Regions from separate parts of the Peribacillus sp. B2I2 genome, predicted to be linked through region 4. Evidence: predicted binding sites of a transcription regulator. Region 4 holds the regulator's gene; each other region holds the start of a gene.
The links. The regulator LexA, encoded in region 4, represses DNA repair genes until DNA is damaged. The targets are predictions, from matches to a motif close to CGAACATATGTTCG.
Positions count from the first base shown of each region.

Region 1 (8,229 bases), 760 kb from region 4:
AGATAAAGGGCTTCACACAATTCCCTGCCATTAGCAGCCTTCTTAACCCGTTTTGAGAGCTTCAAGATGGGCTCGGTAAATAATTGCTTCATCTCATTCAACTCTTGCTCAAGCTTCATTTCCTTATCCGTTTGGTTCCGGTCCTCGAGTTCCAGTCCGCGGAAGCGCCGGTAGGTCCAACGATCTTTGGACGTCCACCTGCTTCCTTTAATTCCACGGGCGAGCACATAGTTTTCCAGCTTATCTACCTGTTCGCGCATCCTATCGTGATTTTTTTGCAGAGGAAATAGAAGCTCCGTCTTGATTGCACGAAATACCGGCTCATAACGCCAATAGCCATTGATGATCTCCAAGGTGGAACGAATCAGTTCAATCAGGGGATGATTCAGCATGGTCCGTTTGGAATCGACGAACAATGGAATTTGATAATCCCTAAACACGGTTTGTAAGATATCTGCGTATGCTTCTCCATTACGGACTAAAATCGCAATATCACGGAAACGGTGCTGTTTTTGTCTGACCAGCGACAAGATGTCCCGGGCAACTCCTTCAATCTCAGCCCTGCGGTTAACTGCCTGGGCAATCGTTACATCAGGTGAATGCTCAAACGTCCGTGCAGGACGAATGGCAAAATAAGTTTCCAGATGATTCAGCCCCGGACTCTTTCCGAACCTCTCAGTCCCTTTTAAGATTCGATCTTCTGTAATTGGTATACCGTTCCTCAATCCAGCCTGATAAAGGTGATGATACAGATTCCCCGTTTGCCTGAACAATTGCAAATCATCAGGAGCATATTGCCTGTAGGGCTGATCTAACGTCAGCGAGATCGTTACACTCCTGCACAGCTTCATCATTTCTTCCACAATCAATAATTCCTGTGGCGTCAAGCTATAAAAACCATCGATATATATATCCGCATTCCTTATATATGAAGACTCTGACATTTTCTCGATAAGCAAAGTGAAATAGTCTTCGGAATCTAAATATTTGTCAACCATTTCATCCTCAAAAGCCTGATAGACCAATTCAAGGTCATGCAGTTTATCCTGAATGCCGCTGCCGGACGGTGATGTTTCGGCCAAATAATTTTGAATGTCATCAGGTTGGATGCAATACTGCTTGAACTCAGCCAGCATTAGTTCCATCTGTGCAATGAACCCCTGCTTTTCAGCAGAGCGGCGAAACATCTTTAAATCTTCCTTTTTATCATCCATGATCTTCCGTATCAACATATTAACGCCAACGCTGTCCAAATGTAGCCGGCTCATTCCCCCAGTTTCCTGAAGAACGCGCCAAGCCAGCCTGCTAAAACTGAAAACCTGTGTCCGGATCATTCCGGCAAGGTCTGGTGTTTTAATTAATTTATATTCAGATAGAAACGTCATCTGATCAGGAACGAGGTAGATAATTGGATTGCCTTCGGGATCTTCTGCCAATTTGGAGCGAATTTCGTCCAATATATGCGAAGTTTTCCCTGCACCCGATCTTCCCAGTAAAAAACGGAGTGACATCTCTTTTCCCCCTTATACAACATAATATCTAGATCTATCATACCAGAAATACTTTCTTTTTTATGACTAGGTTTCTGTTTCCAATTAGGCACACTTTCTATTATTTTACCGTTTCCCTTAAAAAAACACCAATCGTACGTTCGCGTTTTCCCCAAAAGAAAAAGCCCTCATAATTTTCGGGCTTCGAATCATTCACCTGTAAATCTATAATTGAATTCTTTGAGCGGCCAATATCGAACATCGACTTTACCGATAACATTTTCAACAGGTATATAACCAAAGTGACGGCTGTCCGCACTTTCAAGACGATTATCACCCATTACAAAAAGCTTGCCCTCCGGGACTGTGGTCATGTCCGTCAATTCTTTTAAGGTAAAATCACCCGTAAAATCCTGTCCCGGAAAACCTTCCTTATATTTCTCAAGATAAGGCTCATCCACTTTCTCACCATTTACGTAAAGCCAATCATCTTTATAACGAATGCGGTCACCTGCAATCCCTATAACTCGCTTAACATAATCTTCTTGTGAATTCGCATGAAAAACAATAATGTCAAATCGGTTGATATCATGAATCTGGTAATTGATTTTATTCACGACAAGTTTATTGCCATCTTCAAGGGTCGGCTGCATCGATTTTCCTTCAACATCATAGCTTGAAAAGAAAAAAGTACGGATTAAGATGTAAATAACAAAAGCTATCATGGCTGCTTTTATCCAATCGGATAAAGTATTCTTGTTTGTTTTTTCCATCTAGTTCAACCCCTACTACATTTATATACTAATTTATTGTCCTTCTTCTCTCTTCATGCTTTTATTTAACCGGACTTCCAGTCTTTTTCCTACATACCACAGGATAAAGATGACAATCCCGATAATGATCGTACGTACAGGCTTATGTATTAAGGACACTAAATCGTAACCTACGAAGCTGATCGTAAAAATCATCACCGCTTTCCCTCCTACGACTGCAAGTCCATATTGCAAAGGACTGACTTTTGAAAGTCCAGCCACGATATTCACGATAGCCGATGGAGTAAAAGGGAAGCAGAGCAGTATGAACATGGGACCGAATCCATGGCTTTCCACCCAAACCATCAACCTCTGTACCTGCTTATGTTTTTGCAAAAATCGAAAAAACCTCATTTGACCATATCTTCTAATAATTAAAAAGATCAAAAAAGAACCAGCTACAGCACCAATCCAAGAAAATAAAAACCCCCACCAGAGACCAAAAGCCGTTGCATTAGCAAGCACGAACACCACTAAGGGCAAAAAGGGCAAAAAGGCTTCCAGCATCGGCAGTAAGATCCCAGGAATTGGACCGAATGAGCGATATTGCTGAATAAGCGCCGATATATGATCAAGTGTAAACCACTCACGTATAGTATCCAAATCCATAATTATCTCCCTCGACATGCTACTATAAAAGCAGCATAAACTTATTAAAAACCGTTTATTTTAGATATATCACTTTCCCCTGAAATTGCAAGAATTATTATCCATATATCTTCATACTTTCCCTATCTCAGGAAAACATAATCTTGTTAACAAAAATTTCATCATTTATCAAAATTGCTTGCATATGCACTGAAAATGCATTAGGATTAAAAAATGAGAACAAACGTTCTAACTTTTACTAAGTATACATATTAATATTGTAAACGTGCTACTTTAGAAAGGAGCGGTCATGATGACCCGCATTCCAGAAGATGACCGAAATATGATTGAAAAAGCCATCTACCTCCCTATGGTTATTACAGTCTTGAACCGGGATCTCAAGGTCATCGAAATTAGTCCGTTTAAATTAAAAAGGCCCTATTCGGAACTAGTCGAACATATTTTAACGGTGGTCCAGGACGATCTTGCCGAGGTACGGCGCTATTTGCGCAAGGAGAATATTAAAGTAAGTCAAATCAAACGCGATGAATCCTTCACGATGTATTGTTTTTTATATAAAGGATACGAGGAACATCATAATTACTTCAATCCCCGCCTTCGCAACAAAACCGAAGACTTGTTATGTTATTACTTTTTCGAAAAAAGTCTCCGCTCAAGGGAAATTTAGCGGATTATCCCTATTGCAGACATCCTCCATATTGTTTGCCTATGAATGATGGGTGATTGGAGTCTTTCGGGAAGGATACAGATGCCTGGGGGAAGGAAGATATGACCATTAAATCGCATCTGATCTTTCCTGGCATAAAGATAAGGGATTTCAATTTTTCCACTGTCCTTAACGAATAATAGGTTGGGCTGGCATGCTCATAATTAATCGTCATTTTAATCACCACTTTAATTCTGTACAATAAACATAACTATTCCCCAACACTATCATTTTAGAGTCAGCACAGCATTTTTGCAAAAGATTGTTAACGGCATTGTCTGAGTAAAGTCTTTGAAAACCAAATTACTTTAATTAAAGAGTCTCTGACAGCTTATAAAAATAAATCGCCTACTTATAAATTAACCAACAAAAAAGCGGAAAGTTTATTATGGATATAAATCCGTATTCGATTGGAACAAATTCATAAATGAAAAACGTCAACCAGAACTCTTTTTTTTTAAGTCATGTCTATATACTGCCCCTATACCAGTCTAGCCATCTACTAGTAACCATCTCTTGATATAAAAAAGAACTTCCAGAAAGATAAGAACCCTTGTGAATAGTTTGTGAAATATTGAACAAAATATTTGAAACATAGTGGATGTCCAATATATTATGAAGTGAATCACTAACAAACTTATACCCCTTTATTTGATCGTTAAAAGTTTCTCCAACCCTTTTTTCTTATAAAAAACCATGCAATGTTTAACCCCTGCATGGTTTTTCTTTTTTTAATAATCAATTCGAAAATGTAAAGCATATTCCGTTATAAGAATCCGAGATGGACTTAACAATATATAGGGTTTTATATGGGTGAATAATAGAATTAGCCACAATTTCAATCGATTCCCCAGAATTTGTGACAAAATTCCAAACTCCCTTCACATATTCTTCACCTACATCATAAAGGCCTACGCCTATACCCTTTGCAATATCTGCCGTTTGCTTGCAGGTTTCTAGCTGCAAAACATACTGCTGTTGGGTGAGCCCTAAGTTTTCATACCCGATCTGATTGGCGATTTTGAGGAACTCATCCGGATTTTAATAGTTCTTTTATGTAAAACTATTATTCACTGTGAAATTCTGGACATAATTTATATTCAAAAAATCAGCGGATTCTTTAAACAATCATCATAGATACCCAGGACAGGACATTTTAACTGGTATTTTATTAGATTGCTCCTATCTATGTTACTCGTAGCTCCTCTTCATATTTAAGTCCAGAAGAAAATCAATATTCTACTAGTTGCTATTCTTGTTTTATCTTTATTCACTGGATTAAAACAACTGAGGCAGCCTCAAATATGAGGGTACATTTCATCAACGTGGGACAAAGAGATTCAATTCTTATTCAAACAGGTAACGAAAATGTTTTAATCGATGGTGGCGGAAAAGAAAAGGGCGACGATGTTGTTGCCTACCTAAAAAAAACACTTAATGCTGTAGTATCCACTCACCCCGATGCGGATCATGTGGGCGGTCTGGCTTATGTGATTAAAACGCTTAATATAAAATCTGTCTATGCCCCTAAAATCTCTCATATTACCCAAGCGTACTAAGACTTTTTAACGGCTGTTAAGCAGAAGAAGCTTACTAAAAAAAGCGTAGACTGGCGTGGAAATCAACACTAAAGCTAAGGATAATTCCTTAAAAATCATTGCACCTGTTAAAGACTATGCTAAGTCTGACTTAAATAACTGGAGTGCTGTCCTTTTACTTAAACACGACAAAAAAACATTCTTGTTTACAGGTGATGCTGAAGAAAAAGCCGAGACAGATATGCTGTCTAAAAAACTAATACCAAGTGTGGATGTACTTAAAGTCGGCCATCATGGTGCAAAAACATCAACAAGTTCAGCTTTCATTAACAAAACAAAACCGAAATACGCTGTAATCAGTGTAGGGAAAAATGGATATGGGCACCCTACTTCTACAGTTGTAAAACGGTTGAATTCAGCGAAAGCCCAAACCTATCGCACAGATAAATCAGGTAACATTATTTTTACTTCTACAGGTCAGAAAATTACTGTAAAGACGGTGAAATAAATGGTACAAGGAATTATTGATCGCTTCGAAGGAAAGGTTGCTGTCGTTGAGATCGATGGTGGTGTCATGAAGGATTATCCTAAAAGTGCTCTTCCTAAGGGAGCAAAAGTAGGGGATATGCTGATTATCGATGGTGATAATATTTCCATTTCCAAAGAGGCACTGAAAAATTAAGAAAAGAAATTGACGATCTAATGGATGAATTATTTGAAGATTAATTATGGAACCCTTCTTTAATAAGAAGGGCTCTCATTATTTTCGAGTGAATTCGTACGCTTGTTTTCTTTACTTTCATTCCGATCATGCTTTTATGATTATCCCAGCCTGAATCCCTTTCTAACGTGGTATATACTTTGACATTACCTCTGAAGCCTTGACTCCATTTGCTTCGGTGAACAGATAGAAAGATTTCCTCTTTGTTTCCTCAATCCTCTGGATGAGTTTCGTTTTTAAAAAGGATGTCCGGTGCAGCTGGTTTTCGAAAGAACTGCATGATACTTCTATATCGACGGTTTGTTTATTCCTGAATGTGATGGTTGTATGTTTGGAATCCAGGCGATCATAGGATACTACATGCTCATGTGATATCCAGATGCATTGGGGACGCAACGGAGATGTAGTTGGAAAGAAGAAGATCGAACTCGTCGGATCAATCGCGATCGGTGCTTTATGTGTGATGTTTATGAGCTGTTTCGTGCCTTGCTTGCGTCCTTCATAACTTGACCCGAAGAACTCACAGCTTTTCTTTACTATCTCCAAAGGTTTAAAGGGCGAGACGAATTCGTCCTCCATTTCAACGATACGGGCATATATTTTACTGCCATAATTGATTGGCGAAACCATTAGTGTATATGGCGTGATTTCATACTCCTCGATGATTCCCTGACTGTTTTCCTTCATTATTAATCCACCTCTTCCTCATTGCATTAAACACTTTTTTCACTTTAACAAAGCTTATACTCTTAATTGCTGTTTGTACCCCTCCATTCCCCATTGTCAATAAATAGGTGAAGTCAGATGGGAAATATATGTTAAATTACTCACTATAATAGCACAACCTGTAAAGATAAAAAGCAAGTTCACAGAAAGTTAAAAATTCTTATACATAGTGGTCATTTCGTCATCTAAACGACACATTTTCTATCAAGATTCGAATTTTTTAAATTTTCAGTTGATTTTATCCGCTCAAATCCATATACTAATAAAAAGGGTCAGGGGTGGTAACTTTGAAAAATGAAAAATCTTATTCAGAGTCAGTGAAGTCCTTATCAATGAGCGAAATGAAAAACGATGCTGTGGTTCAGGAAATGTTAATTGATATGATTATTCTGGAATCCGTCCTTAATACCAAGAAGAATATCCTTGCGAAACAGATTGATGAAGCCCTGGATATGAAAAACGAACCTTTATTCTTAAAATTAAGTTCTGAAATGAACGTTTTGCTAAAACAGTTTGGAAGTTAAAATGCATGACTAAATAACAGCCTGATAATCAAAAAAGCCTCCCCTAATGTTGGGAGGCTTTTCTATTTATCATCACTCTTTATGAAACATCCCCATGACTTCGGCTGTTTCTGTTATATTGACAAAAGCATTCGGATCTACTTCTTTTATCATCACTTTTACATCGGTTAATTGATAACGGGTAATGACTGTCATCATCACTTTACTCTTTTCTCCAGAGTATGCACCTTCACCATCCATGACTGTAATTCCTCGATATAGGTTGGTCAGGAGCTTCGCTTTCATTTCGTCACTCTTTTTCGTAACGATCATTAATGTTAATTTAATGTGATTGGAATGAATCGTATCAATCACCTTTCCAGCTGCATATATGGAAATCAGCGTATATAATGCGGCATCCCAACCAAAGATGAAGCCTGAGATAACCACCACAACTCCATTCATCACTGAAAGCAATGTACCAAGTGGAAAATCGCTCTTCTTAGCCAACAGCATGGCAATGATATCGAAACCGCCAGAAGAACCTGAAGCACGAAAAATGATGCCTATACCGAATCCCGATATGATTCCGCCAAATAAAGAAGACAAAATCGGTTCAGTGGATATTCCATGAACTGGAATGAGATATAAACTGACGGATATCACGACAACTGATAATATCGTATAGGTGATAAAGCGTCTTCCTAACTTCAAGTATCCTAGAATTAGCAATGGCAAATTCAAGAGAAAATTCAATATCCCTGTGTTGACTGGGGTAATGATCCCGAACATAATCGCAAGTCCACTAAGTCCGCTGCTTAAAATTAAATGAGGTATCAAAAATAAGTTGTAGGCTACTGCAACAAGCACTGAGCCTATAGTGATAAAAAGTACATTATACATATCTGATCTCCTTAAAACGAACTGGGAATTTAATTTATTATAGTAGAGAACCTAAGAATTTTAAAAATAATAGTTTTTTCTGAAAACAACTTACAAACTTACACTTTCCCAATATAAGTAAAGGAAAAAGCCAGCTGATTTTCAGCTGGCTTTCAATCACCCTTTGTATCTGCATTTTCAACAGTGGAAATCCGCTCGAGCATGGTTGGATGGGAATACCG
Region 1 covers NZ_JBGCCB010000001.1:1,209,897-1,218,125, reverse strand. The annotation lists gene addB (helicase-exonuclease AddAB subunit AddB) at 1-1,511, opposite strand, end outside; gene lepB (signal peptidase I) at 1,700-2,263, opposite strand; gene ABIE66_RS06200 (TVP38/TMEM64 family protein) at 2,297-2,911, opposite strand; gene ABIE66_RS06195 (YhjD family protein) at 3,204-3,578, shown strand; gene ABIE66_RS06190 (hypothetical protein) at 3,589-3,819, opposite strand; gene ABIE66_RS06185 (MBL fold metallo-hydrolase) at 4,943-5,176, shown strand; gene ABIE66_RS06180 (ComEC/Rec2 family competence protein) at 5,232-5,663, shown strand; gene ABIE66_RS06175 (DUF3006 domain-containing protein) at 5,664-5,837, shown strand; gene ABIE66_RS06170 (competence protein ComK) at 6,000-6,563, opposite strand; gene ABIE66_RS06165 (IDEAL domain-containing protein) at 6,890-7,126, shown strand; gene ABIE66_RS06160 (YitT family protein) at 7,199-8,008, opposite strand; gene ABIE66_RS06155 (M48 family metallopeptidase) at 8,161-8,229, opposite strand, start outside.
Region 1: the regulator LexA is predicted to act here: its motif matches at 3,128-3,141, upstream of ABIE66_RS06195 (YhjD family protein).

Region 2 (8,229 bases), 1.6 Mb from region 4:
CTGGATATGCTGCATGTTTTGATAGTGCCTTGCAATCAGTTGGTAAAATTGAACGCGTTTCTTTCGATTCCAAAGTCACTGCAAGCGTCAGTCTATTGATGGGTGAGATGCATCAGTACAGCTTGGCTGTAACTTTGGCCGTGAAGGGATCCGGGGTCGATAAGGAGACATTCGAAACCCTTGTTCATAAAGCACATCAAATGTGTCCTTATTCAAAAGCAATCAACGGCAATGTGGATGTCGCCATTGAAATAGATGTAGATTAATCCGACAAAAAGACGCTTGGGGGTTCCCAAGCGTCTCAGACTGTAGACAAACTCGAAGAAAAGCGAGTTTGCCTGCAGTTTTTTATTTTAAAAAAGTTGCAGTTGATTTCAGCCGGTGCACTTTTTTCGACCTACACCGTACTTTTTTCGTTATCCGGAGCTTTTTCCCGGCAGTCCACGCAGTTTTTCAACTTACACCACATTTTTTTTGGCCGTTCACGCAATTATTCGACCTACACTGCACATTATTCGACCGTTCACGATTTTTTTCGACCTACACCGCACTTTATTCGATCTTTCACAAATTATTTCGACCTTCATTTCACTATTCGGACGCCGAAGCAATTATTTAAGATCCACGGATCAAATCCGCTCCCTTTCCGTCGACTGTCAGCCAAGCGTCTGTGGGGTCTCGGCTAGCCAGTTATTCGGCAGGAGTGTCGCAAATTTCTTCAATCTACTAAGGTTTGGATAACCAAGCCTTCTTTTATAATTTGGTTAGGGATAAGACCATTCCGAATCTCCTTTTTTCGACAAACTAAAACGCTTGGGATTCCCAAGCGTTTTTCCTTTTTGCTAAAATTCCTGTAATGTTTTCAATAGTTGGAGCAGTGAAGCTTTCAAATCCTCAACCACCCTCTTATCCTCACCCGACATAGCCGAAATTCGATCGGGAATGAGACAGGCCTCTTCCTGTAAACCATGTCCCTTTTCCGTCAGCTTTATCATGACAGACCGTTCATCTTCAGTGGAACGTTCACGGACAATCAAGCCATTCTGCTCCATTCGTTTCAACATGGGGGTTAGCGTTCCTGAGTCGAGGGCAAGCAGCTCCCCTAATTTTTTCACTGTAAGTGTATCCTGTTCCCATAGTAGAAGAAGAACCAGATATTGAGGATATGTCACTTCGAGTTTATCAAGCAGCGGTTTATATTTTTTCGTCATTTCCCTTGAACTTGCATAAAGCAGGAAACATAATTGGTTTTCCAGTACATTTTCTATTTTACTTTGCATCATATCACCAGCTAGTAGTAGTCCATCCGATATGAATGCATATCGAACTTATCTTTAATATAATCGTTATACTTTATAAAATAAAGGAATATCAGCAAGGAATGTTCCCCTATCCTTTTCTAAGAATGGTTCTTTCCTGTTGTTAGGAACGAAAAAGGGAGACGCCCCTTAAACTGCTCCCTGTTCTTCATTTATAGTTCTTCCAGTTCATATTGCTTTCACCCAATAGTTCTTCGAATGATTTGTTCTTCTCCCGCTGCTTTCTTTCTTCGCGTTTTTTTTCTTCTTCCGCTGCCCTTTTCTCTTGTTCAGCCTCATTCAGTTCCTTTTGCTTTTGACGAAGCTGGGACATGATATCTTGATTGATCATATCACCAAGTTTCAATGATGATGAATCTTTATCTTGGTTTTTGCTTTGATTTTGATTTCGCGGCTGTTTCTTTTTCATCCTTAAAACCTCCTGGCCATTTATGAAATTATTATATCACGACTGCCGTTTTCCTCGTTATGGTTTTCAAACAGTGTTTTCCCATTTCCCTCATGGTAAAATAAAGAAAATCAACCGAGGAGGATCCTTCATGAAGAAATGGTGGTTTACACTCGCTGGAATCCTAACCTATATCATCGGCGTCGGCATTTATTTTTCCAATCGGATCATGTACATGAAAAAAAAGGAAGCTGATTTTATCCAGAATCGTGAAATCACGGCTAAACGCCTGATCAGGGAGGATTTTGATAATCTGCCTAAAACGGAAATTTGGGTATCCTCACCATCCGGATATTCCTTGAAATGCTTGTTTATCGAACCGCATGATACCAATAAGTGGGTGGTCATTTCCCATGGTGTGACGGAGAACAAAGTCAATTCCATTAAGTACATGAATATTTTTCTTAAGCGGGGCTTCAATGCCATCATTTATGACCACCGCCGGCATGGGGATTCCGGTGGCAAGACGAGCAGTTATGGACATTATGAAAAATTCGACCTGAAAGCCGTAATCGATGAATTGAAAAGGCGTAAAGGTTCTGATCTTCATATTGGCATTCATGGAGAATCCATGGGGGCCGTAACCCTGCTTTTATATGCCGGAATGCTTGAAGATGGTGCTGACTTTTACATTGCGGACTGTCCATTTTCAAATTTCGAGGATCAGATCAAACACCAGCTCAAGCTTGAAATCCCATTTCCCTCTTGGACCGTGTTTCCGCTTGGGCGTACGTTCATCAAACTCCGTGATGGATATTGGACCAATGAAGTGTCCCCAATCGATTATATGAAAAATATCCGAAACCCCGTGCTCTTCATCCATAGTGAGAATGACAGCTTTATTCCTGCTTCCATGACAGCGGAATTATATGCAGCAAAAGAGGGCCCAAAGCAGTTGTACATCGCTAAAAAAGGGGCCCATGCTCAATCTTATAATGAAAATCCAAAAGAATATGAAGATCAAATCGATCAGTTTCTCGAACTTGTCTGAGAAGAAAATGAGAGGGATCCAAGATTCCCTCTCATTTTCTTCAGTTAGATTTTATTAAAATAGCTCATCCTCGGATTTAAGATTTGATTCGGACTTTTTAACTGAAAGCTGTTCGCTTCCGGAACAAAGTCTATTTTCATGACTTCATCCAAAAAAATCATTTTCGATTTCTCCACATATAGAGGGATTCCGTTTGTTTCCGCTTTTTCGGTACCTTCCTCAGGTTCGTTGACCAACCATAGCGCCGTCACACCACTTACCACGCAGCCACAGCCATCAGTATCATATTTCAACTGTAAATATCCTTCTTGTCCCTGTACCTTATCGGCTATTTTCTCAGCCGCTCTTTCCGTCCATTCAATATACATGATTACATGCCTCCCGATGTCTTTGCATTCCCCCATTATAAACGATAAAAATGTTTCTGTTAACGAAACTGCCTGCTTCCTTCTGCAAGATCGGCCGACATGAAAATCACTTTTTCCATTAACCGTGCTACAAGTCAGATTCCCTTTTGCCCGATGATTTCCTTTTATCAAGATGAAAATACAGTAAAGAGGATCGATGTCGTTCCGAAAATGAAAGGCTGTCCCTTGAGAACAGCCCTTCCGCTCATTATTCCATTATCCTTACATCCGCTATATCGGAAAGCCTGATATAGTGAGCCTGCTGAAAGCGATCAACGATATGAAGCTTTTGGGTGAGCTCATTATAATAATGGATCCTGCCGATTAACAGCTGATACCGGTTTCCTTCATAATGAGCAATCGCGACATCCTTTCTTTCCTCCATCGCTTCCCCCATTACCGCATTCATTTCTTCCAGTTGCTGCTCATCCAGGATGCGCTCCGTTTCATAGCCATCCTCCACCACCCAATCCCGCAGCATCTTCACATGCTCCGGCAACATCATCGATGTCCATTTGATACGGCCGCGATCACGAATCATTCTTTTCCCTCCCTTCAAAGTCAACCTTACGCCTTATGCCCACCAAGCAGCCTGCTTCGGTGAACAGCTGTACCCGCTTCTGTATACGAAACTGCACGCAATAACGATTTGGGTCCATATTTATGGCGGATTCGATCAACCGTGTAACTCAATTCCCGCTTTTTCCAGCGCGAAGCATCAAATAAAGTCAGCTGCATTTCGTTATCATCCACAATATTCGAGAGTCGGACCTCTATGCTCCGAACCGTTTTTTGCTTATAGTTCTCATGAAAAAGCTCCAGGCAAACTTTATATAACTCCATCGTAATGTTGGTCGGTTCGCTGATCGAACGCGAACGATGGAAACCACCGCCAAACTCATCCTTGCTGTAACCAATGCTTAGGCTGACCGTCCTTCCTGCCTTGCGATGGGTACGTGCCCTTCTTCCAACTTCTTCGCAAATTTCCAGCATGACCTGCTTGACCTCATGCTCCGCCTTATAATCCCTAAGCAGGATTTGACTTTTGCCAAAGCTGACCTGCCCTTCGATGATCACTGCCCCCATATCCGATAAATCTATTCCCCACGCATGGTGGTAAAGCTGATTGCCCATAATTCCAAACTTCGCTTCAAGTAATTCAAGATCATAATTGGCAAGCTGCCCAACCGTGAATATTCCCATTCCATGAAGGGTTTTTTCTACGCGCCTGCCGATTCCCCACATTTCACGAAGCGGGGAAATCGGCCAAAGTTTGTTTGGCACATCCTCATACTTCCATTCTGCAATCCCTTTATCTTTGGCTTCCAAATCAAGGCAAAGTTTTGCCATAAGCATGTTCGGACCAATTCCAATGGCACATGGGAGCTGTAATTCCCGTTCGATTTCATCTTTTATCTTTTCAGCTATCACCCGGGCATCTCCCCATAAAGAAGCGGCACCATCGACTTTCACAAAACTTTCGTCCACACTATACACGTGAATCGCTTCTTTGGGCACATAACGGTTGAACAAGCGGGTGATTTCTGTCGAGACCCTTAAATAGGTCGCCATTTTGGGTTCAACGACGACAATCCTTGGATCATTCGGAATCTCAAACATCCGCGAACCTGTCTTGATGCCAAATTCCTTCTTCATTTTTGGAGAAGCTGCAAGCACAATGCTCCCCGTCCTCTTCAAATCACCAACCACCGCCAGATAACAATCGAGTGGGTCCAGACCAAGCATGACCGCAGAACAGCTTGCATAAAAACTTTTCATATCGATACACATAATTGATTGTTTCGGCATCGTCCCATAATCCATCATTTCTTCACCCTAACAAGAATATACGTTCGCTTTTATTATATTCATAACTTTAACCGAATATACGTTCTTATTCAATGGAAGTTTTCATACAAATTTCTACTTTTTATTGTAATTCCCTTGAAAAATATAACAGACCCTAAAAACGGATAAATTACCATATTTAAACTATGTTTCCATATAGTTTTTTTCAAATAGATTAATTAGTAACTTGAATAATTTCAAGTGAATCCATATGCTTAGTTTTTTAAAATTCATCCACCCTTTTCAATAGACTTTCGTCTATTTAATTTTAGTCTTACTACTCATTTTTTGTAATGTAATTGTAACCAAAATTATGTCTAATTGTCATAATGGTATTGTAGGATAATATTGTTAAGAATAATAGAGAGATAGATAGAGAGGAAATGAAAATTATGAAGAAATGGATCGCTTCAGCTGCTGTTGCATCTGCCATGATGCTAACCCCACTGCAAGCCTTTGCAAATATCGGAGATCAAACCCTCAGACCCGGAATGACACATAGCGATGTCAAACAACTACAACAACTTTTAAAAACCAAAGGTTATTTCACATATTCAGGTTCACTGACTACATATTACGGCACCTATTCTGTATCTGCAGTAAAAAAATTCCAAAAAGCCAAAGGATTAACTGCCGATGGGATTGCCGGCCGAGGCACATTTAATGCGCTTGGTGTTTATAATGTCAATAATACAAGCCTGATAAGCTATGCAAAAACCTTAATAGGCAAACCTTACAAATGGGGCGGAACAACACCGACTGGATTCGACTGCTCAGGCTTCGTCTATTACGTATTCCAGAAATCACAAGGAATTACCTTACCTCGTACAACATCATTGCTCTATTCCAATACAGGTTTAAAAGTATCATCACCAGCTAAAGGTGATCTTGTATTCTTTGATACTTCTTCTGGAAGAACAGGAGTATCCCATGTTGGGATCTATATCGGAAATGGTCAATTCATCAGTGCTACGTCTTCTAAAGGAATAACCATCACGAATATGGATAATTCTTATTGGAAACCAAAATATTTAGGTGCGAAAACGTTATAAAATCCAGGACATGAGCTCATCCTTGTGAGCGAAATCCCATTAAAAAAACCGGACTGAATTCATAAATGATTCAGTCCGGTTTTTTTGATTTATTTTATATATAATATTTCATCCGTTAAATCCTCTATAGTCACCATGAATGATGAATCCAAATTGGAACGATTCATCATTTCAATATTATACACATGCTCTGAGGGCAAATGGACGACATCGAGAACCATGAATCGCTGACTTTCCGCTTTACTGACATGATTGAGGGCAGCAGTGACAGCCCTTTGTTCGGCCAAACTTTTTTCATCCGTCAAAACAAGAATCAATTTCGCTTCCGCTTTCCCAGGAAATGATTTCTTGACCCCGCCCCGGTGCCATGGTTTCACTTTCATCCCGATTTCCAAGTCAGAATATTCGAGGTCATTACCATGTTGATCTTGAATATATGTATCATTGGTCACCCTATAATAAGTCCCTTTAATCAAAATCCTTTTATCGTCAAGATCTGTAATGAAACCTTCTTCCCCCTTGGCAATGGCTTCACCCATGTTCCAATCAGAGGATTGACAGCTACCCAGAATAAAGACAACAATTATATATATTAAAAGGTTTACAATCATCTTCATGAAAATCCCTCCTAAGAAATAGACGGATTCCCCATGAAATAGTTACCAATTTATTCAGAATAAAACTTCCTTTATTTCATAAAAAAAGGGGAATGTCATCGACATTCCCCTTTTTTTACCTATTATTGAACATCTTTCGCCTTGTCCGGTATCGAAAATCTAGCCTACTTTTTAAAAAATGCTTTTTTCCCTAATGTTTCGGTGATCTTTGGAAACATGTTATACCATTTCCCAGCTAAATTCATCCAGCCAGGGAGGTTGATTTCCCTCTTATTGGTCAGCATCGCCGCTACGATTTTTGCCGCGACATCTTCAGGCTTAAGCATGAACTTTTCGACATTCTTTAAATATGTACCTGATTCATCTGCAATGTTAAAGAAATTCGTTTCTATAGGTCCGGGATTGACGGTGGTCACAAAAACACGATCCTCCATCAGCTCGAGCCGAAGTGCGTTTGAATAGCCAAGAACTGCGAACTTGGTTGAGGAATACAATGTTGATTTAGGAGTGGCAATTTTACCGGCCTGTGAAGCAATATTGATGATATGCCCCGATTTTCGCTGCTTCATATACGGAAGAACCAGCTTTGTGCAGGCCATTAATCCAATGACGTTGACAGCAAACATTGCTTTCGTTTCATTTAGTTCCGTATCCTGCGCTTCTTTAAACGTGCCGAAACCAGCATTGTTGACCAACACATCCACTTCACCTATTTGAGCATGGATGTCATTAAATACCCTTGTCACCTGATCAGTATCTGCAACGTCGAGCTTATAGGCATATGCATCAATCCCATATTGGTCGATGAGTTCATTCTTTAGCTGTTGTAATTTATCCAGACTTCTGGCCAAGAGGACGAGACGGCATCCCTGCTTTGCACTTTGGATGGCAACTTCCTTGCCAATCCCTCCGGAAGCACCGGTGATAACAATAATTTTCCCTTGTAACTTATTCAAAAAAATGTGCCTCCTTGCCTAACATTAAGCGATTGAATACAGAATGACCCCTGATTGGATTTTGGTTTCGACTTCACCCAAATCTTCTAAATAGTCCAGCTGACCGACCGTTTCCGAAAGTGTCAGGCCCACTTCCTGAAGGTATACTTTAGGAAAAAGCTGCTGACACACTTCAAAGGCCGATAAAGGCTTATCTTGAAGCATGCTTTTCACCTGCATGGCCCGGTTATGCTGCCGCTCGAATCGATATTGAATCAAGTCGGCAACCTCATCTCCTTCCACTTCAGATCCATGTCCGGAATAAACAGTGGAAATCGAAAAATCCAATAATTTCTGAAGTGATGCATTATATTGCAGTAACGGACGAGGCCTCATGCCACCCGGAAGTAAAGGCGGTTCCATTAATGGATTGGGTGAAATCTTAGCAAGCAAGTGATCGCCCGCGATCATGACCCCGTCACTTTCCCGGTAAAAGGATAAATGGCTTTGCGCATGCCCTGGAGTCTCGATCACTTTCCAGCCTGGAAGACCAGGAAGCTCATCCCCTTCAGCCAAATATCCATGCAGCTTCCGTTCACTAAGGAATCTGAT
Region 2 covers NZ_JBGCCB010000001.1:3,585,194-3,593,422, forward strand. The annotation lists gene ABIE66_RS17655 (Ohr family peroxiredoxin) at 1-266, shown strand, start outside; gene ABIE66_RS17660 (MarR family winged helix-turn-helix transcriptional regulator) at 843-1,280, opposite strand; gene ABIE66_RS17665 (YqkE family protein) at 1,468-1,728, opposite strand; gene ABIE66_RS17670 (alpha/beta hydrolase) at 1,859-2,758, shown strand; gene ABIE66_RS17675 (iron-sulfur cluster biosynthesis family protein) at 2,803-3,126, opposite strand; gene ABIE66_RS17680 (YolD-like family protein) at 3,374-3,706, opposite strand; gene ABIE66_RS17685 (Y-family DNA polymerase) at 3,733-4,992, opposite strand; gene ABIE66_RS17690 (C40 family peptidase) at 5,406-6,065, shown strand; gene ABIE66_RS17695 (hypothetical protein) at 6,155-6,682, opposite strand; gene ABIE66_RS17700 (SDR family NAD(P)-dependent oxidoreductase) at 6,847-7,638, opposite strand; gene ABIE66_RS17705 (MBL fold metallo-hydrolase) at 7,663-8,229, opposite strand, start outside.
Region 2: the regulator LexA is predicted to act here: its motif matches at 5,047-5,060, upstream of ABIE66_RS17685 (Y-family DNA polymerase).

Region 3 (8,229 bases), 230 kb from region 4:
AAATCGCTGAATCAAGGGCGAACTTGATTGTCTTTACCGGTGGACTCGGTCCTACCAAAGATGATTTAACGAAGGAAACGATTGCTCGCCATATAGGGAAAAAGCTGGTTTTTAATGATGAAGCTTTGCAATCCATTGAAGCTTACTTCCAAAAGCGGGAACGGACCATGACGGAAAACAACAAAAAGCAGGCCCTTGTCTTAGAAGGCAGTGAAGTGTTGGCAAACGATCATGGCATGGCACCGGGAATGGTCTTGTCCAAATCCGGGATTACATATATGCTCCTGCCTGGGCCGCCAAGTGAAATGGAGCCGATGTTTTTAAGTTATGGTTATGAATCGATCATGAATAAATTGGAAAAGCATGAACGGATCGATTCCAAGGTTCTTCGGTTTTACGGGATAGGTGAAGCCGAACTGGAAACGGTGATTGAAGATCTCCTTGTCAATCAAACGAATCCGACAATTGCTCCGTTGGCAGCCGAAGGGGAAGTGACGTTAAGGATCACCGCTAAAGACTCTTCTAAAGAAAAATGCGAAGAGCTTATTTTAGAAGCGGAAAAAGAAATTCTTAGCAGGGTAGGTAAGTTCTATTATGGAAGTGATAATACTTCGCTAATAAAGGAACTTGTAAAAGAATTGACGGTCCGCAAGCTTTCGATCGCGGCAGCCGAAAGTTTGACCGGAGGGATGTTCCAAGAACAGCTGACAACCATCCCAGGCGCCGGTAAAGTCTTCAAAGGCGGTATTGTCAGCTATACGAATGATGCGAAGTCGAATGTCCTCGGCGTCAGTGATAATACCATCTCCGAGCATGGGGTGGTCAGCGGTGAGTGTGCAATGGAAATGGCCTCTAATGTCCGGAAAAAGCTCGATGCGGATGTAGGCATAAGCTTTACGGGTGTCGCAGGGCCGGATGAACAAGAAGGCAAGCCTGTAGGGACAGTATTTATCGGCATTTCATATCGGGATGGAAACACTCATTTCAAAGAGTTGAACCTTTCCGGAAGCAGGGCGCAGAACCGTATTCGCAGTGTGAAGTACGGATGTCATTACCTATTAAGGGATTTATGAACGCTGAAGCAGAGCTTTTTACAGCTCTGCTTTTTATTTGGTTCAAGAAGTTTGTTTCTTGAAAAAAAGGGAAAAAAGAAAAAAGTTAATTCAATGAAAATGTTTTTTTTAGGGAGTAAGTGAAAGGAAATGGAGATTTCATTAAGATAAAAAGCTTTTTTACAAAGAATATCCCGCAAGAAAAAAACGAATGAATGTTCGACTTTTTGCTTGGCAAAATAGTAAAAAGAGTATATAGTAAAGATAGGTTTTGAGACAGGATGCAAACCTTGATCTCAAATAAATTGCTAACGTAAGTACACCTTTAATCGGACAGCCGATTATTTGAATATAGAGGAGGAAATTGAGTGAGTGATCGTCAAGCGGCTTTAGATATGGCGTTAAAACAAATTGAAAAACAATTTGGTAAAGGTTCTATTATGAAACTTGGGGAACAGACTGATCGTAGGATTTCAACGATTTCAAGCGGTTCTTTAGCATTGGACGTAGCATTGGGAGTGGGCGGATATCCAAGAGGCCGGGTCATTGAGATATATGGACCTGAAAGCTCCGGTAAAACGACTGTTGCCTTACATGCTATTGCAGAAGTACAAAAAACTGGAGGCACGGCTGCATTCATTGATGCCGAGCATGCTTTAGATCCAGCGTATTCAGAAAAACTTGGTGTGAATATTGATGAGTTACTGCTTTCGCAGCCTGATACTGGTGAACAAGCCTTAGAGATCGCTGAAGCGTTAGTTCGAAGTGGAGCGGTAGATATCATTGTCATTGACTCGGTGGCAGCACTTGTTCCTAAAGCTGAAATAGAAGGCGAAATGGGAGATTCCCATATGGGTCTTCAAGCCCGGATGATGTCTCAGGCACTTAGAAAACTGTCTGGTGCCATTAATAAATCAAATACCATTGCCATTTTCATTAACCAAGTACGTGAAAAAATCGGTGTTATGTTTGGAAATCCAGAAACGACTCCGGGAGGCCGGGCATTGAAGTTCTATTCAACAGTTCGTCTGGAAGTGCGTCGTGCGGAACAATTAAAACAAGGTAATGAAATCGTCGGTAATAAAACCAAAATCAAAGTTGTAAAAAACAAAGTTGCTCCACCATTCCGTCAAGCAGAAGTTGACATCATGTATGGTCAAGGGATTTCCCAGGAAGGTGAAATCATCGATATGGGTGCAGATCTTGATATCGTCCTTAAAAGCGGATCGTGGTACTCATACAATGAAGAGCGTGTCGGACAAGGCCGCGAAAATGCGAAGCTGTTCTTGAAAGAAAATAAGGATATCGCTCTGGAAATTTCTCAGAAAATCAGAGATCACTATAATCTTGATGGAGAGCATGAATTACCACCAGAAGAAAATGAAACAGAAGAGCATTTTGAATTACTTGATTAATGGTAGGAAAAGGCCTAAGCTTGTTCGCTTAGGCCTTTTCTATATATTGTGAGAAAAGTGCGAAATTTTCAGCGGATTAAATGGCATTGAAAACAGATATCCAGACTTCTTCCATAATGAATGCTGTAGTTAATGATGGTTGATATTAAGAAAACTTGAATAATCATTGATACATAAGGGACAAACGCTTGACAATAAAAATTCTCAACTATACAATTAATATGTATATTTTACAATTTTTCAAACTAAAATTTTGAAAATTAAGTGCTGTATATTGAATTTATGTGCAATGTACTTGCCGACAGTTCAACATTTTATGTAAAAAGTTCATAGCAAGGGGAGGTGAAACGATGGAACCCATGACAATCATCTTCACTTTGCTTGGCCTAATCGTCGGTGCAGTTGTTGGTTATTTTATTCACAAATCAAAATTTGAGAGTAAAATAGCAGGGGCAAAGGGCTCTGCGGAACACATCCTTGAGGATGCAAAACGTGAAGCGGAAGCACTTAAGAAAGAAGCCTTGTTGGAAGCAAAAGATGAAATTCATAAAGTTCGTTCCGATTCGGATCGGGAATCCCGTGAAAGAAGGAACGAATTACAAAAACAAGAAAATCGGTTATTGCAAAGAGAAGAGAATCTGGACCGCAAGGATGAAACGTTAGACAAACGTGAAAGCCTTTTGGAGAAAAAAGAAGATTCTCTAAACCAAAGACAACAGCATATTGAAGAGATGGAAAGCAAAGTGGACGAGACGGTTCGTAAGCAGCAAACAGAGCTTGAACGTGTTTCCGGTTTAACTCGTGAAGAAGCTAAAGCAATCATTATAGACCGAATGGAAAACGAGCTGGCTCACGATGTAGCGCTTATGATTAAAGAAAGTGATACCCGTGCCAAAGAAGAAGCTGATAAAAAAGCAAAAGAAGTTCTTTCTCTTGCCATTCAGCGTTGTGCGGCTGATCATGTTGCAGAAACCACCGTTTCTGTAGTAAATCTTCCAAACGATGAAATGAAAGGACGGATTATCGGACGTGAAGGACGAAATATCCGGACGTTAGAAACGCTAACAGGTATTGACCTTATTATCGATGATACTCCTGAAGCTGTCATTTTATCTGGATTTGATCCAATTAGACGGGAAACGGCACGCTTGGCTCTTGAAAAACTTGTTCAGGACGGACGGATCCATCCGGCTCGAATTGAAGAAATGGTTGACAAAGCAAGACGTGAGGTAGATGAACATATTCGTGAAATTGGTGAACAAACAACTTTTGAAGTTGGAGTTCACGGTCTTCATCCAGATCTCATCAAAATACTAGGGCGTTTGAAGTTCCGTACAAGTTATGGGCAAAACGTACTTAAGCATTCAATTGAAGTGGCCCAGCTTTCAGGTTTACTGGCCGCTGAGCTTGGTGAGGATGAGGTTCTTGCCCGCCGTGCAGGTTTATTGCATGATATTGGGAAAGCGATTGATCATGAAGTGGAAGGCAGTCACGTTGAAATTGGCGTTGAATTAGCAACCAAATATAAAGAGCATCCAACGGTCATTAACAGCATCGCTTCACATCATGGCGATACGGAACCAACTTCCATCATTTCAGTTCTTGTGGCTGCCGCTGACGCATTATCAGCTGCAAGACCAGGTGCTAGAAGTGAAACGCTTGAAAATTACATTAGAAGACTTGAAAAACTTGAGGAAATTTCCGAATCCTATGACGGAGTGGAAAAATCATTTGCGATTCAAGCCGGACGTGAAGTGCGGATTCTAGTGAAACCAGAACAAATCGATGATCTTTCGGCTCATCGACTCGCACGTGATATCCGAAAAAGGATTGAAGAAGAGCTCGATTATCCAGGTCATATAAAAGTTACGGTCATCCGTGAAACAAGAGCAGTCGAATACGCCAAATAAATTGTTAATGAAAGACGAAGTGGTGCAAACCACTTCGTTTTTCTTTTTCCGATATTAATCGTTAAGCGTAATTCCTATAATTACCCCAAATTATGTTACAATACATACTTGAATAATTCATATAATTAGGTGAATCTAGAAAGGGTTTTACAATGAAATTGTTATTTATTGGAGATGTAGTGGGGTCTCCTGGACGTGACATGATCCAAGAATACCTTCCTAAGTTAAAAGAAAAGTATCGTCCGCATATCACGGTAATCAATGGGGAAAATGCTGCAAGTGGCCGTGGAATTACAGAAAAGATTTACCGCAGTTTTTTAGAGTGGGGAGCGCAGGCGGTGACCATGGGAAACCATACATGGGATAATCGCGACATTTTTAATTTTATTGATGATGCGAAATATCTCGTCCGTCCAGCGAATTTTCCAAATGGAGCACCAGGAGAAGGAATGAAATTTTTAAAATTGAATCAGCAGGAAATAGCGGTCATCAATTTGCAAGCTAGAACATTCATGCCGGATTTGGACTGTCCGTTCAAAAAGGCGGAAGAACTAGTGGCGGAGGCTCAAAAAAGGACACCAATCATTTTTGTCGATTTTCATGGAGAAGCTACAAGTGAAAAGCAAGCTATGGGGTGGTTCCTGGATGGTAAGGTTACAGCCGTTGTTGGTACACACACACACGTCCAGACAGCCGATAACCGTATTTTACCTGCGGGCACCGCTTACATATCAGATGTAGGCATGACAGGACCGTATGATGGCATCCTTGGTATGGACAGAGGGGCAGTCATTCATCGGTTCTTAACTAGCCTTCCTGTCCGTTTCGAAGTGCCTAAAGAGGGCCGGACCCTATTAAGTGGAGTTCTCCTTGAAATTGATGATAAAACTGGCAGTGCTAAAAAAATAGAAAGAATTTTGATTAACGAAGATCACCCCTTTTATAATTGATTTGAATGGATGGACAGTTAAACTGGCCATCCATTTTTTCATTCTTTAATAAATGGTGGACAATCCCGGTTTTCTTTGTCATACAAGTTTTACTTGATGAATATAGTAGCAGTGGAAAGTGTTATAACTATTGAGCCAAGTTAGAATCGGCAGGGAAAACAAGGAGGACTAGGAATGGAAATATTAAAAGTTTCAGCAAAATCTAATCCTAATTCTGTAGCAGGCGCACTAGCGGGAGTGCTCAGGGAAAGAGGGGCAGCCGAAATACAAGCAATCGGTGCAGGTGCGTTAAATCAAGCCGTCAAGGCAGTAGCAATCGCAAGAGGGTTTGTCGCACCTAGTGGAGTTGACTTGATTTGTATTCCTGCCTTTACAGATATACTTATTGACGGCGAAGAGAGAACGGCAATAAAGCTAATCATTGAACCAAGATAATTTCATGAGTGGGTGTCCTGTTTGTCGAATGGCGAGCAGGCTCTTTTTTGTCCTGAAATCCAAATGACGAAAAACCCGGGTCCCTTTATAATGGAGTATATGATCCTTTAAGGGACAGGGACAGGAAGGGGGATTACATTGGCAATTTTTGATGCACATTGTGATGTGTTGATGAAGATGTTCATAGATCCGGATATTACTTTTTTGGATAGTGATAAATTACATATAACGAAGCGGGGATTATTGGATCAAGGAGGAAAAGTCCAATGTTTTGCAATATATATTCCTGAAAAAGTACACCCTGATATGAGATTTCAAGCGGCTTTGGCAATGGTGGATATTTTTCATGAAAAGATTTTATCAGAGCCGGAAATGAAATTTATAAAAAGCAAGGCAGACATCGATTCTCTAAAAGAAAAGGAAATAGGTGCGGTGCTAACTTTGGAGGGGTGCGATTGCATTGGAAATGATTTGTTGAAACTTAAAACCCTAATTCATCTTGGAGTGTCCTCAGTAGGTCTAACTTGGAATTACGCCAACTTGGTAGCTGATGGTGCATTAGAATCAAGAGGCGGCGGATTGACAGGGTTTGGAGCGGAGGTGGTGGCGCTTTTGAATGAGAAGTCAATTTGGTGTGATTTATCCCATTTATCTGAAGTTGGATTTTGGGACACCCTAAAACTGGCAAAATTCCCAATTGCCTCACATTCGAATGCCTATCATCTTTGTTCGAATCCGCGAAATTTGAAAGACGGCCAGATAAAAGCCCTTTTACAAAAAAATGGAGTGATAGGGGTAACCTTTGTCCCTCAATTTCTATCAAATGGTGATTCGGCTTCGATAAAGGATATCTTGAAACATATAGAGCATATATGCAATTTGGGCGGGGAAAGACAAATTGGATTAGGCTCTGACTTTGATGGAATCGATCATATGGTAGAAGAATTAATGTCATATAAGGATTATCATAACCTTATCAATGAACTGAACAGGCTTTATTCAAGTGAGTTTGTAAAAGGCCTCCTTTTTGGTAATTTCACTCGTAATTTTCCGCTTAAATAGGAAATATTTTAAGTGATTTTTAATTCTTACTATATAGATATGAATAAATATTCTGAAAATATAAAAAATAAAAGCAAAAAGGTTGCAATTTAATGATTTAACCGATAGAATTGAAAGCGTTTAGTACACCTTTTCTATATTAGAACGATTAATTATACATAGTCGAATGTTCTGAAGAGAGGTGCGTTTTAAATGCATTTATATACGAACGTCCTAAAGGAGTGTAAGACATGATCAATCAACTTTCATGGAAAGTTGGCGGACAACAAGGTGAAGGTATTGAAAGTACAGGAGAAATATTCTGTATTGCCCTCAATCGCTTAGGTTATTACTTGTATGGCTACCGTCATTTCTCATCCCGAATCAAGGGTGGACACACGAATAACAAAATTCGTGTAAGTACTACGGAAACTCGTGCTATCTCTGATGATTTAGACATCTTAGTTGCTTTTGACCAAGAAACAATTGACGTCAATTATAAAGAATTACATGAAGGTGGCATCATAATCGCAGATGCAAAATTCAAACCTGTCTGCCCAGAAGATACAAAGGCAGAATTATATATTGTTCCATTTACGGAAATAGCAGGGGAATTAGGAACATCATTAATGAAAAATATGGTCGCTATCGGTGCGACATGTGCTGTTCTGGGAATGGAAATTTCCGTATTCAACGATGTGGTTGATGAAATATTCGGCCGTAAAGGTGAAGAAATCGTTAAGAAGAATATGGATGCCATTACTGCTGGCTACAAAGCAATGGAAGTGATGCTTGGAGAAAAACTGGGCGCAATGGAGCTGGAAAAGGCAGACGGCCAAAAACGATTGTTCATGATCGGAAACGATGCTATCGCTTTAGGCGCAGTTGCAGGCGGTTGCCGCTTCATGGCAGCTTACCCGATTACTCCGGCCTCGGAAATTATGGAATACCTAATTAAAAAACTTCCTCAATTGGGTGGGACTGTCATACAGACTGAAGATGAAATCGCAGCAGCTACAATGGCGATTGGTGCAAACTATGGTGGTGTACGTGCCATCACAGCTTCAGCTGGACCTGGACTTTCATTGAAAATGGAAGCGATTGGTCTAGCGGGCATCACCGAGACGCCAATTGTCATTGTCGATACTCAACGTGGCGGTCCATCTACAGGACTTCCTACAAAACAGGAGCAATCCGATTTAATGGCCATGATTTATGGTACACATGGTGAAATTCCTAAAATCGTCATGGCTCCGAGTACAGTCGAGGAAGCTTTTTATGATACGGCAGAAGCATTCAACCTTGCAGAGGAATATCAATGTCCAGTTATCATTTTATCCGACTTACAGCTATCACTAGGTAAACAGACGGTTCAGCCGCTTGATTACGGAAAAGTGGAGATAAGACGCGGTAAATTGGTGGACTT
Region 3 covers NZ_JBGCCB010000001.1:1,738,873-1,747,101, forward strand. The annotation lists gene ABIE66_RS08830 (competence/damage-inducible protein A) at 1-1,073, shown strand, start outside; gene recA (recombinase RecA) at 1,421-2,467, shown strand; gene rny (ribonuclease Y) at 2,818-4,377, shown strand; gene ABIE66_RS08845 (TIGR00282 family metallophosphoesterase) at 4,530-5,327, shown strand; gene spoVS (stage V sporulation protein SpoVS) at 5,502-5,762, shown strand; gene ABIE66_RS08855 (dipeptidase) at 5,901-6,824, shown strand; gene ABIE66_RS08860 (2-oxoacid:acceptor oxidoreductase subunit alpha) at 7,055-8,229, shown strand, end outside.
Region 3: the regulator LexA is predicted to act here: its motif matches at 1,261-1,274, upstream of recA (recombinase RecA).

Region 4 (8,229 bases):
TTCAAATCATCGATAGATAAGCCATAGCCCGATAAATGAAGAAGACTGTATAACAGCATAGACCCATGACCAGCTGAAAGAACAAAGCGATCCCTATTAAACCAATCCGGATTTTTCGGGTTATGATTCATATATTCAGTCCATAGTTTATACGCCATCGGCGCTGCCCCCATCGGCATACCTGGATGGCCGGAATTAGCCTTTTCAATTGCATCAATCGATAACGTACGAATCGTATTGATAGAAAGTGCATCTAATTTATCTAACATATAGTAAAACATCCCTTCCTGTAATGTACCTCTTTATATTATAGTGACCAGCATAATATCACAACTAAAATCACTATTTACTAACCCAATAATACAATTTTCTACAAATTAGAGAAGTCCCCTATTTAGATTAAGCTAAATAGGGGAATACATACATGAATGCACTCTCTTTTTATTCCTAAAGGCTAAAAGAATCCACAAATGGAGTGTTCCATGAGAATAGTCCAAGCATTAATGTAAGTTTCTTTTTTCTTTAATACTCTTTATCTTTTGAGGAGTGACGTCATTACCTTCTGGATCAACGACTTTCACATGCTCCAACGTATCGGACATGGACCGTCTGAATGTCTCCAAATACTCACTTCTTAATTGGGTTTGCTCTTTCGCCTCAACTTCCGTCAAACCTTCAGCCTTGGCCTTTTTTGAAAGTTCATTAATACGGGCTAATTTTTCTTTTGATAGCATAATTTCGCTCCTTCGTAATCTGCGGATATTGTCATGTTATTAAAAAAAAAGCGAAATTACAAGTTCTATGATTGACTTTCCTCTGTATTTAGTTGATGCTCGAGAAAACGCCTGTTCACAGTGGCTTTAGATACATTGTATCCAAAGCCCCTTAAAGTGGCTGCGATTTCTGCAAATGTCAATCCATTGGCCCGGAGTTTAATAATTTCTTCAATTGGAATCTCCATACGGTCCCTTCCAGTAGAATTCCTTTGGTTATGAAGGTTTTTTTGCGGACGGTATCCTTTTTCAACCGCTCTTATCATCCCGCGTTTTATTTTTAGATTATGTAGTTTCCTTTGATATTCTTCTACAATACCGACTATCTGAATGACCATGGCATCCGAATCAGATAACTCAAGTTCTCCATCGTGTGAGAGCGTATAAATTTTCACGTCTTCTTTAAGGATGACATGGAAAAGGGCTATTTTGGCATTTCCCCTCCCCAGTCTAGTTTCGTCCTGGATTAATAGAACTTCAGCTTCTTTGGTTTTAAATAGTTCAAGCATGTCAAATATGCCATCCCGATTTAACTCATAACCGCTTGCCTGTTCTTTTATTATGGAAACAACTTCCACATCCATCTTTTCCGCCAATTTAACTAATTCATCTTCCTGCCTTGCCAATGATGTTTCCTGGGATTCTTTTTCTGTGCTAACCCTACAATAGATTACTGCTTTCATAATACCCTACCTTCACTACTTACTGCTGACTGGCCAAATTCTGAACAAGTTCTTCCCCTTTAACCGGTATGACAATGACTTGACCAGGTTTAATCGTATCCGCCCTGACTCCATTATGCTCTTCTATCCAACCAATGAATTCTTTTTTTGTCAAATCAGCTTCTTCATACTCTTCGGCAATTCCCCATAGGGTGTCGCCTTCACTTACTTCTATAGAAAGGAAATCCTTTTTTTGATCATTGTCTAATGTACAAGAGAATAAAATTGAAAAGATGAATACCGATCCCGCTAATAGAATCGTAGAAATATAATTTTTGTATAATTTTTTCATAAATATCCCTCCAAAGCGAATGTTCGTTCGTATGTTACGTCCAAATTATAATACGAACGTTTGTTTCAGTCAACAACAAAATTCGAACTTATGTTTGTATAGAGTTGGGGGCCATGCTATAATGTAGCAAAGAACATTGGAGAAGAGGTGCACATATGACTAAACTATCAAAACGGCAGCAAGATATCCTTGATTTCATTAAAGAAGAGGTCCGCCAAAAAGGGTATCCACCTTCCGTACGGGAGATTGGTGAAGCAGTTGGACTTGCATCAAGTTCAACAGTACACGGACATTTATCCCGCCTGGAAAGTAAAGGCCTGATAAGACGTGACCCAACCAAGCCGAGGGCCATTGAAATACTGAATTTGGAGGAAGCGAACAATATCCCCAAAGTTAATGTCGTGAACGTTCCGTTACTTGGAAAAGTAACAGCGGGCATGCCGATAACGGCCATCGAAAACATAGAAGAATACTTTCCGCTTCCCGAAAGCATGGTTCCGCATGATGACCATGTATTCATGCTGGAAATCATGGGTGAAAGTATGATCGAAGCAGGAATTCATGATGGAGATTATGTCATCGTGAAACAACAAAGCAGCGCCAATAATGGAGATATCGTCGTGGCCATGACGGAAGATGATGAAGCCACTGTAAAACGATTCTTTAAGGAACCGGATTACATAAGGCTTCAGCCTGAGAACTCGAATATGGAACCAATTATTTTAAGAGATGTTTCGATACTTGGAAAAGTTATAGGCTTATATAGACAAATACACTAAAAGCGCTAACCGCGCTTTTTTTGTTTGTTTAATTTATGTCTCGAATTCTCTCATTATGCATATGGAAGACTAGGTTTTGATATATTTTTTTGATAGAATCGAGTTTTCTTAAGATTATTAACATCCTTTCTCATTTATGCAGGATGAAAGGGAAACTAACGCCTTTCTGGATATATGTATTTTGAAAAATAGGAAACCCGCATTCCAATAAAAAAAGGGAGCGTTAAAATCCCGCTCCCTTTTAAAAGTTCATTTCACTCTTAATCTTTGGTTCACTTTAATGAGATTAAGATCGGCCAACCCTTCCACTGTTGAATCTGCACTTGTGTAGAACCATATGCTTTGGCAAGTTTAGAGACGGATTCCCCCTTTTTGACTATATGATAGACCTCTTCGTTGCTTGCGTCATATTTAGTTAAATCACTTGTTTCGATTAGATTCACCAGTTTTTCTATATATTTCGGGTCCGAGGCGTAGCCCGCATCGAATATTGCTTGAAGTGCCTTTTTGTAATCTTTTTTCCTAATGACAGCTGTATACAAACTTCTATTCCATGAAGTCCCCTTTACATATAGATTGGCAAGATCTTGTAAACTTTCTGCCCATGTTGGATATCTTCTGAATTTGGACCATACTTGAACAGGCGCATCGTTGACTTATTCGATTGTTTGAATAATGACAGACTCTCCTTTATAGTCACCTTTTGTACGAATATATTTTTCCCTTGATTTGCTAATAAGCTTGTCCCATAACCACTCTCCAAACAAGCTGTGCAATGACAACAGAAGGTAAAATTTTAAATTCCTTTTGAATTTTTTGGGCATAAGGAGCAATTTCCTTAATAAACGATTCCTCGCTCATTAGAACCTCCCATTATTAGTTGGATATCTTCATTCTTATCGTATTCTAAACTTTGAAAAACTTTACAGCTTGTCCAGCAAAAAAAATGTTATTAATTGTTTTCACTATTATCAATAAGGTGATAACTTACAAAGTACGGCTTCAATTTGGATTAATCATTCTCCCTCTCTAGTAAAAGCCATCAAACCCATTAATATTCAATGGATTGATGGCATTTTAATTGAAGCTGAAAATCTTCATACCATTTGCATATACTTTATTTGATCAATCATTTAATGAATTACTATGGTATAAACCTTTTATAAATGGTAAAAATTAATTTTGAAACTTCTAAATTAAGGTGGTGACATTATGGACTACCCAACTATCCATACAAACTTTTGGGATGCAGTGATAGCCATTCCTACCATCATGATTCTTACTCAACTTATTAAGGTCATTTTTCATATTCCACCAAAATTCATCCCTACCATCGCTTTGGGTATTGGCTTATTCATTTCCATTTTCATTAGCCACCGTCATCATTTGGTTGCAGGAATTTTCATGGGCTGGTTTTATGGCTATGCAAGCATTGGCAATTATTCTGCACTCAAAACTGGTATTTTATCTTATAGGGAATCTTATCAAAAGACGGATTAGACCCTAGATGGCACTCGTTGGATTTCATGAATCTTTTTTGTTGCAGGGGGATCTGACTTGCTAAATACCCTTCGATCAACCGCTCACTTAGTACCAATATGAAATACGGCCCGGCTGTTTCCTTTTGCTGAATCATTTCAATACATTTCACCCCAAAAAAAGACCTCTCAATTAAGAGAAGGTCTTTTCTAATCATTTTTACTATTTTTCTATATAGACCGAACGAATCAATGTACGGGTTCTTTCAGTACCATTCACATTTTTTTCCTTGACATCAATCGTTACATTATAAACACCTGATTTAGGTACTTCTGGAAGAGTACCAGAAAAATTTTCGGCGTCCATTACCTTAATGGAGCTTTTTTCACGAATTTCATTACCGTTTTCATCTATTAGATGAACCGAAAATGTTGTGCTGATTGGCCTTTTGTTATCATTCATTGGATTCTTTATTGAAAATTTTGCATCTTTTTGCTTAACTTTTCCGGCCATACTTAATGTAATGGGATTCTTTTCGTTAAAATGTGCTGTGAACAGGTATGCGTCTTTTGGAGATTTAGTCTTCAGTCGAACTCTCCAGTCACCAATTTCTAGGTTATTTCTATTAAATGTTTGGATGGTGGCACCATTAAAAAAGGAAGTTTCATTTTTTGCAGAATGAACTTTTAAGGAAGGTGCATACTTTTTATTGGAAGGAGAAATTAATTCGACCTCGACATCATTTGAAGCTGTATATATGGTTATATTACCTGGGGCTGCTTCATTTACATGGAAACTTTTTTCGTTCCAGACATTTTGTTGCAGGACATCTCCCAGGACGGTTTGAGAGAGTGCGGTTGTGATGACATCATCTTCAACCCGTTCTTTATAATTGACATTTAAACCAGGAATCCCAGCAGTAGAATTGCTTCTTAAATAGGGTTCAATTCTTGAAAATACTGCTGAACCTACTCTAATATTGTCGTGATCATAGTTGGGATCCGTAAATAAATGTGATGCGTAGGGTATTTTTGTACTCCAAACATTCACTAGACCATCATTTTCTCCATATGAAGATAAATATTGTCCACCCATTGATAAAGCTGAAAGAACCGGACCCCTATTCATACCGGCCACGGTGAAATACATATTTTTACGGGAGTTAACATGGTTATCCGTGACAGATCGAAATTCCGCCATTTTACCAACTTGTAAAGAATAAGTTCCTTCATCTTTTTGACCCAATAGGGAACCAAGCCAGCCCGCATACCAGCTATAAGCCAAATCAGCTAGGTTAGAACCGTGATGAGGGGACGCTAAAGTGATGACCCTTCCGACATATTGGTGCGCTCCATAGTGTACTAGAGCCGCTTGGGTGTCTGGCCCCCCTTTACTGTGGGCTATTATATTTACTTTTTCGCCGCCGAAATGGTTACTGATTTCTGCAAGCATTTGAGCTAACAGCCTTCCATTAGCATATTGGCTCACTGATCCATTTCCAGCTGAATCATAAAGCTGAACAAAAACCGTTTGGTAACCGGCTTCATATGCTTTGGTATACATATCATTGACACCATGATAGTCTGTTTCACCGTACCAGCTGGTTGAACTGCCATTTTTCCCTTGGACAAAAACGATCGGAGGTCTATTTGTGTCAAGATTGGGAGGGACACTTCCCAAAAACCAATCCCCTGGGTTGAAAGTTTCGGATGGCGGCTTCAATTTTCCTGCTGAGGAAATGTTAGGCTTAGCCATTATTAATATGGTAAGAATGAGGACAAGAAAAACGACATAATTGATTACTTTCTTTTTCAATTGCTATCTCCCCCTATATCCTATGGAATTTTTCGAATTCGCCTATTATCAATGCCCTCCTTTACAGGTCTTCTATAGCATTCATTAGTTTATATTTGTACTCTCGCATGCCATTACCTGCTGAATTCATAAAAGATGGGAGAAAAAAACTAGAAGAAAATTCATTAACATAGAGATAAAGTATGAAGATTTCCTTGAACTCATCTAATATACAGGCTTTTTCATTTATGAAGCTGTTCATGGAGTACGCCTTGTGAAAATTCTATTTAGGTTGATGCCTACGTGAATTTACCTGGCTCCCAAACATTAAAACCGCGTGAGAGGCTCGTGTAGTTTCTGGTGGGTTAGATTTCCACGCGACCCCGCCATCCTTTTTAAGAGAATTTCATTTATAATTTACCATTTAAAAATTGGGCTTCCCCTAGTCCAAAACTCCAATCAGCATCCCCATTGGTAACAATTGAAACCATAATATCATTTGGTTCTATTCCACAATTTTCTCCCAACTCTTGAACCAAAACTTTATAAAAATATTGCTTCTGATCTTCCCTTCTTTGTTTACTAGTTACACTTATTACTACTAAGTTCTTACTTCTCTTAAAACCTAACCCGGTATCTTCTATTATTAATTCATGAGCTGGATGCTGATGAACTATTTGATATCGATCTTTTTCGGGTACATCGAAAGCTTTAACAACTGCCCGGTGAGCAGCATCCAATAGCTGTCTTAAAGAATTCTTATCTCGCCCTTCGATTAAATCAAATCTGATTAGTGGCATTATAAATACCCTCCATAGTTAATATTTGATTACGTTACCCTGGTGCTAGCATAAATAGGATTTTTACTTTAGAGTTAGAACTTTTCATCTACTCTATACGTTACTTTTTAATCCTAAGTAAGGCATTTTTTACAACTAGATTTCCCCTCGATAAATCGAACAGTACTGGATTTCGCATTACTATTTAATGTGTTGACCCCGTGTATCCTTTTAAAGGAACCCTCTTATTACATCTTTTGGCCCCATTGCCAAGTCAATTTCAGCATCTGTTGCCACTTGGCCATTAACAAGGTGAAACATTCCTGTTAATTTTCCTTTATTAGAATTATGGTTCTATACTATAGTAATTGTTTTTGCACCTGCCCCTCTGTATAGGTAGTTGCTTTTAAGTCTATATAGAGAGAGCGAAAACGCCCAGGCGAAGAACCCATTGCGGTAGTAAAAACACGAGTAAAATAGTGAATATTTTTAAAGCCGGTTTCTTCCGAAATATCTTTAATGGATAAATCTGTTGTTTTGAGTAAGGTCGCAGCTCTCTGTATTCTCTCATTTTGAACAAACTCCGAGTAACTTACACCAGATTCCAAGACAAATATTCGAGACAAGTGCCGACCGGATATATGCAAATGATTTGCTGCATCAGTAAGTTTTAAAGGCTGTGTTAGATTATCCATGATATACAATTTAGCTATATTAAAGAGTGAAGAAGCCGTTTTGGGAAAGGTATGTTGATTATCATTATGTGAATGAGAAACAAAAGTTTGTACTAACGAAAGAATGAGGGAATAAGCCAAATTTTTTAGCATTTCCTCGAAAAAAGCTTGTTCGGTCTTTGTCGCTTGGATAAGCAGGGATTTCCAAATTAGTGCAGCCATCATATCCTTTTCTTCGTTCAAATTCATAATCACTTCAGGACATTGCTTAGTCTCCTCCATGATTTTTATCCATTCGTCACTTGATTCCGATTCTATCAATTCAAACGCAACATAAAGGAGAGATAGTCCGCTTTCACTTTTTATTTGGTGCAAAACATCTGGTTTTGAAAAAAATATGGTATTTTTTTGTAACGGATAGGTACAATCATCATCCATATACTCCCCTTCCCCATCCACTACAAAACACACTTCAAAAAAGGAATGTTTATGAAGAAGATTATCATAATGAGCTGGCATGACCCCCCAATAGTGAACATAAAAAGAAGCTCCATTGTGCGCTAAACGATGAACATATTGATTCAAAGCCATTTTTCCCGCTGTATATTCATTTAGATTCAAAAAAAGTCCCCCTAAAACGGATTGTTTACTTACTGAACATAATAAAATGCATGTAGGGATTCCTCCGAATAACATATACCAGGCTACAATAAAAAGATTATTACTGGATTTTTAACTATCTAAAAAGGTTTATGTACCTTTCATCCGTTTTCTTCAATTTCTCTTTATATTCGAAATGGTAAAGTTAATTATTTTAAAATTCAGAAATTTAATGATATACAATTGGTTTACACTTGTTCACCTTATAAGGATAGAATATGCTAAACAATGAGAAAATCTGGGCTTTTAAAATAGCTAATAACCTTATAATAATTCA
Region 4 covers NZ_JBGCCB010000001.1:1,971,164-1,979,392, reverse strand. The annotation lists gene tkt (transketolase) at 1-269, opposite strand, end outside; gene ABIE66_RS09975 (DUF896 domain-containing protein) at 501-734, opposite strand; gene ABIE66_RS09970 (YneB family resolvase-like protein) at 800-1,456, opposite strand; gene yneA (cell division suppressor protein YneA) at 1,476-1,787, opposite strand; gene lexA (transcriptional repressor LexA) at 1,943-2,566, shown strand; partial or broken gene ABIE66_RS29045 (glucosaminidase domain-containing protein) at 2,839-3,195, opposite strand; gene ABIE66_RS09945 (hypothetical protein) at 3,299-3,427, opposite strand; gene ABIE66_RS09940 (hypothetical protein) at 3,779-4,066, shown strand; gene ABIE66_RS09935 (esterase/lipase family protein) at 4,268-5,800, opposite strand; gene ABIE66_RS09930 (tautomerase family protein) at 6,250-6,639, opposite strand; gene ABIE66_RS09925 (AraC family transcriptional regulator) at 6,978-7,913, opposite strand.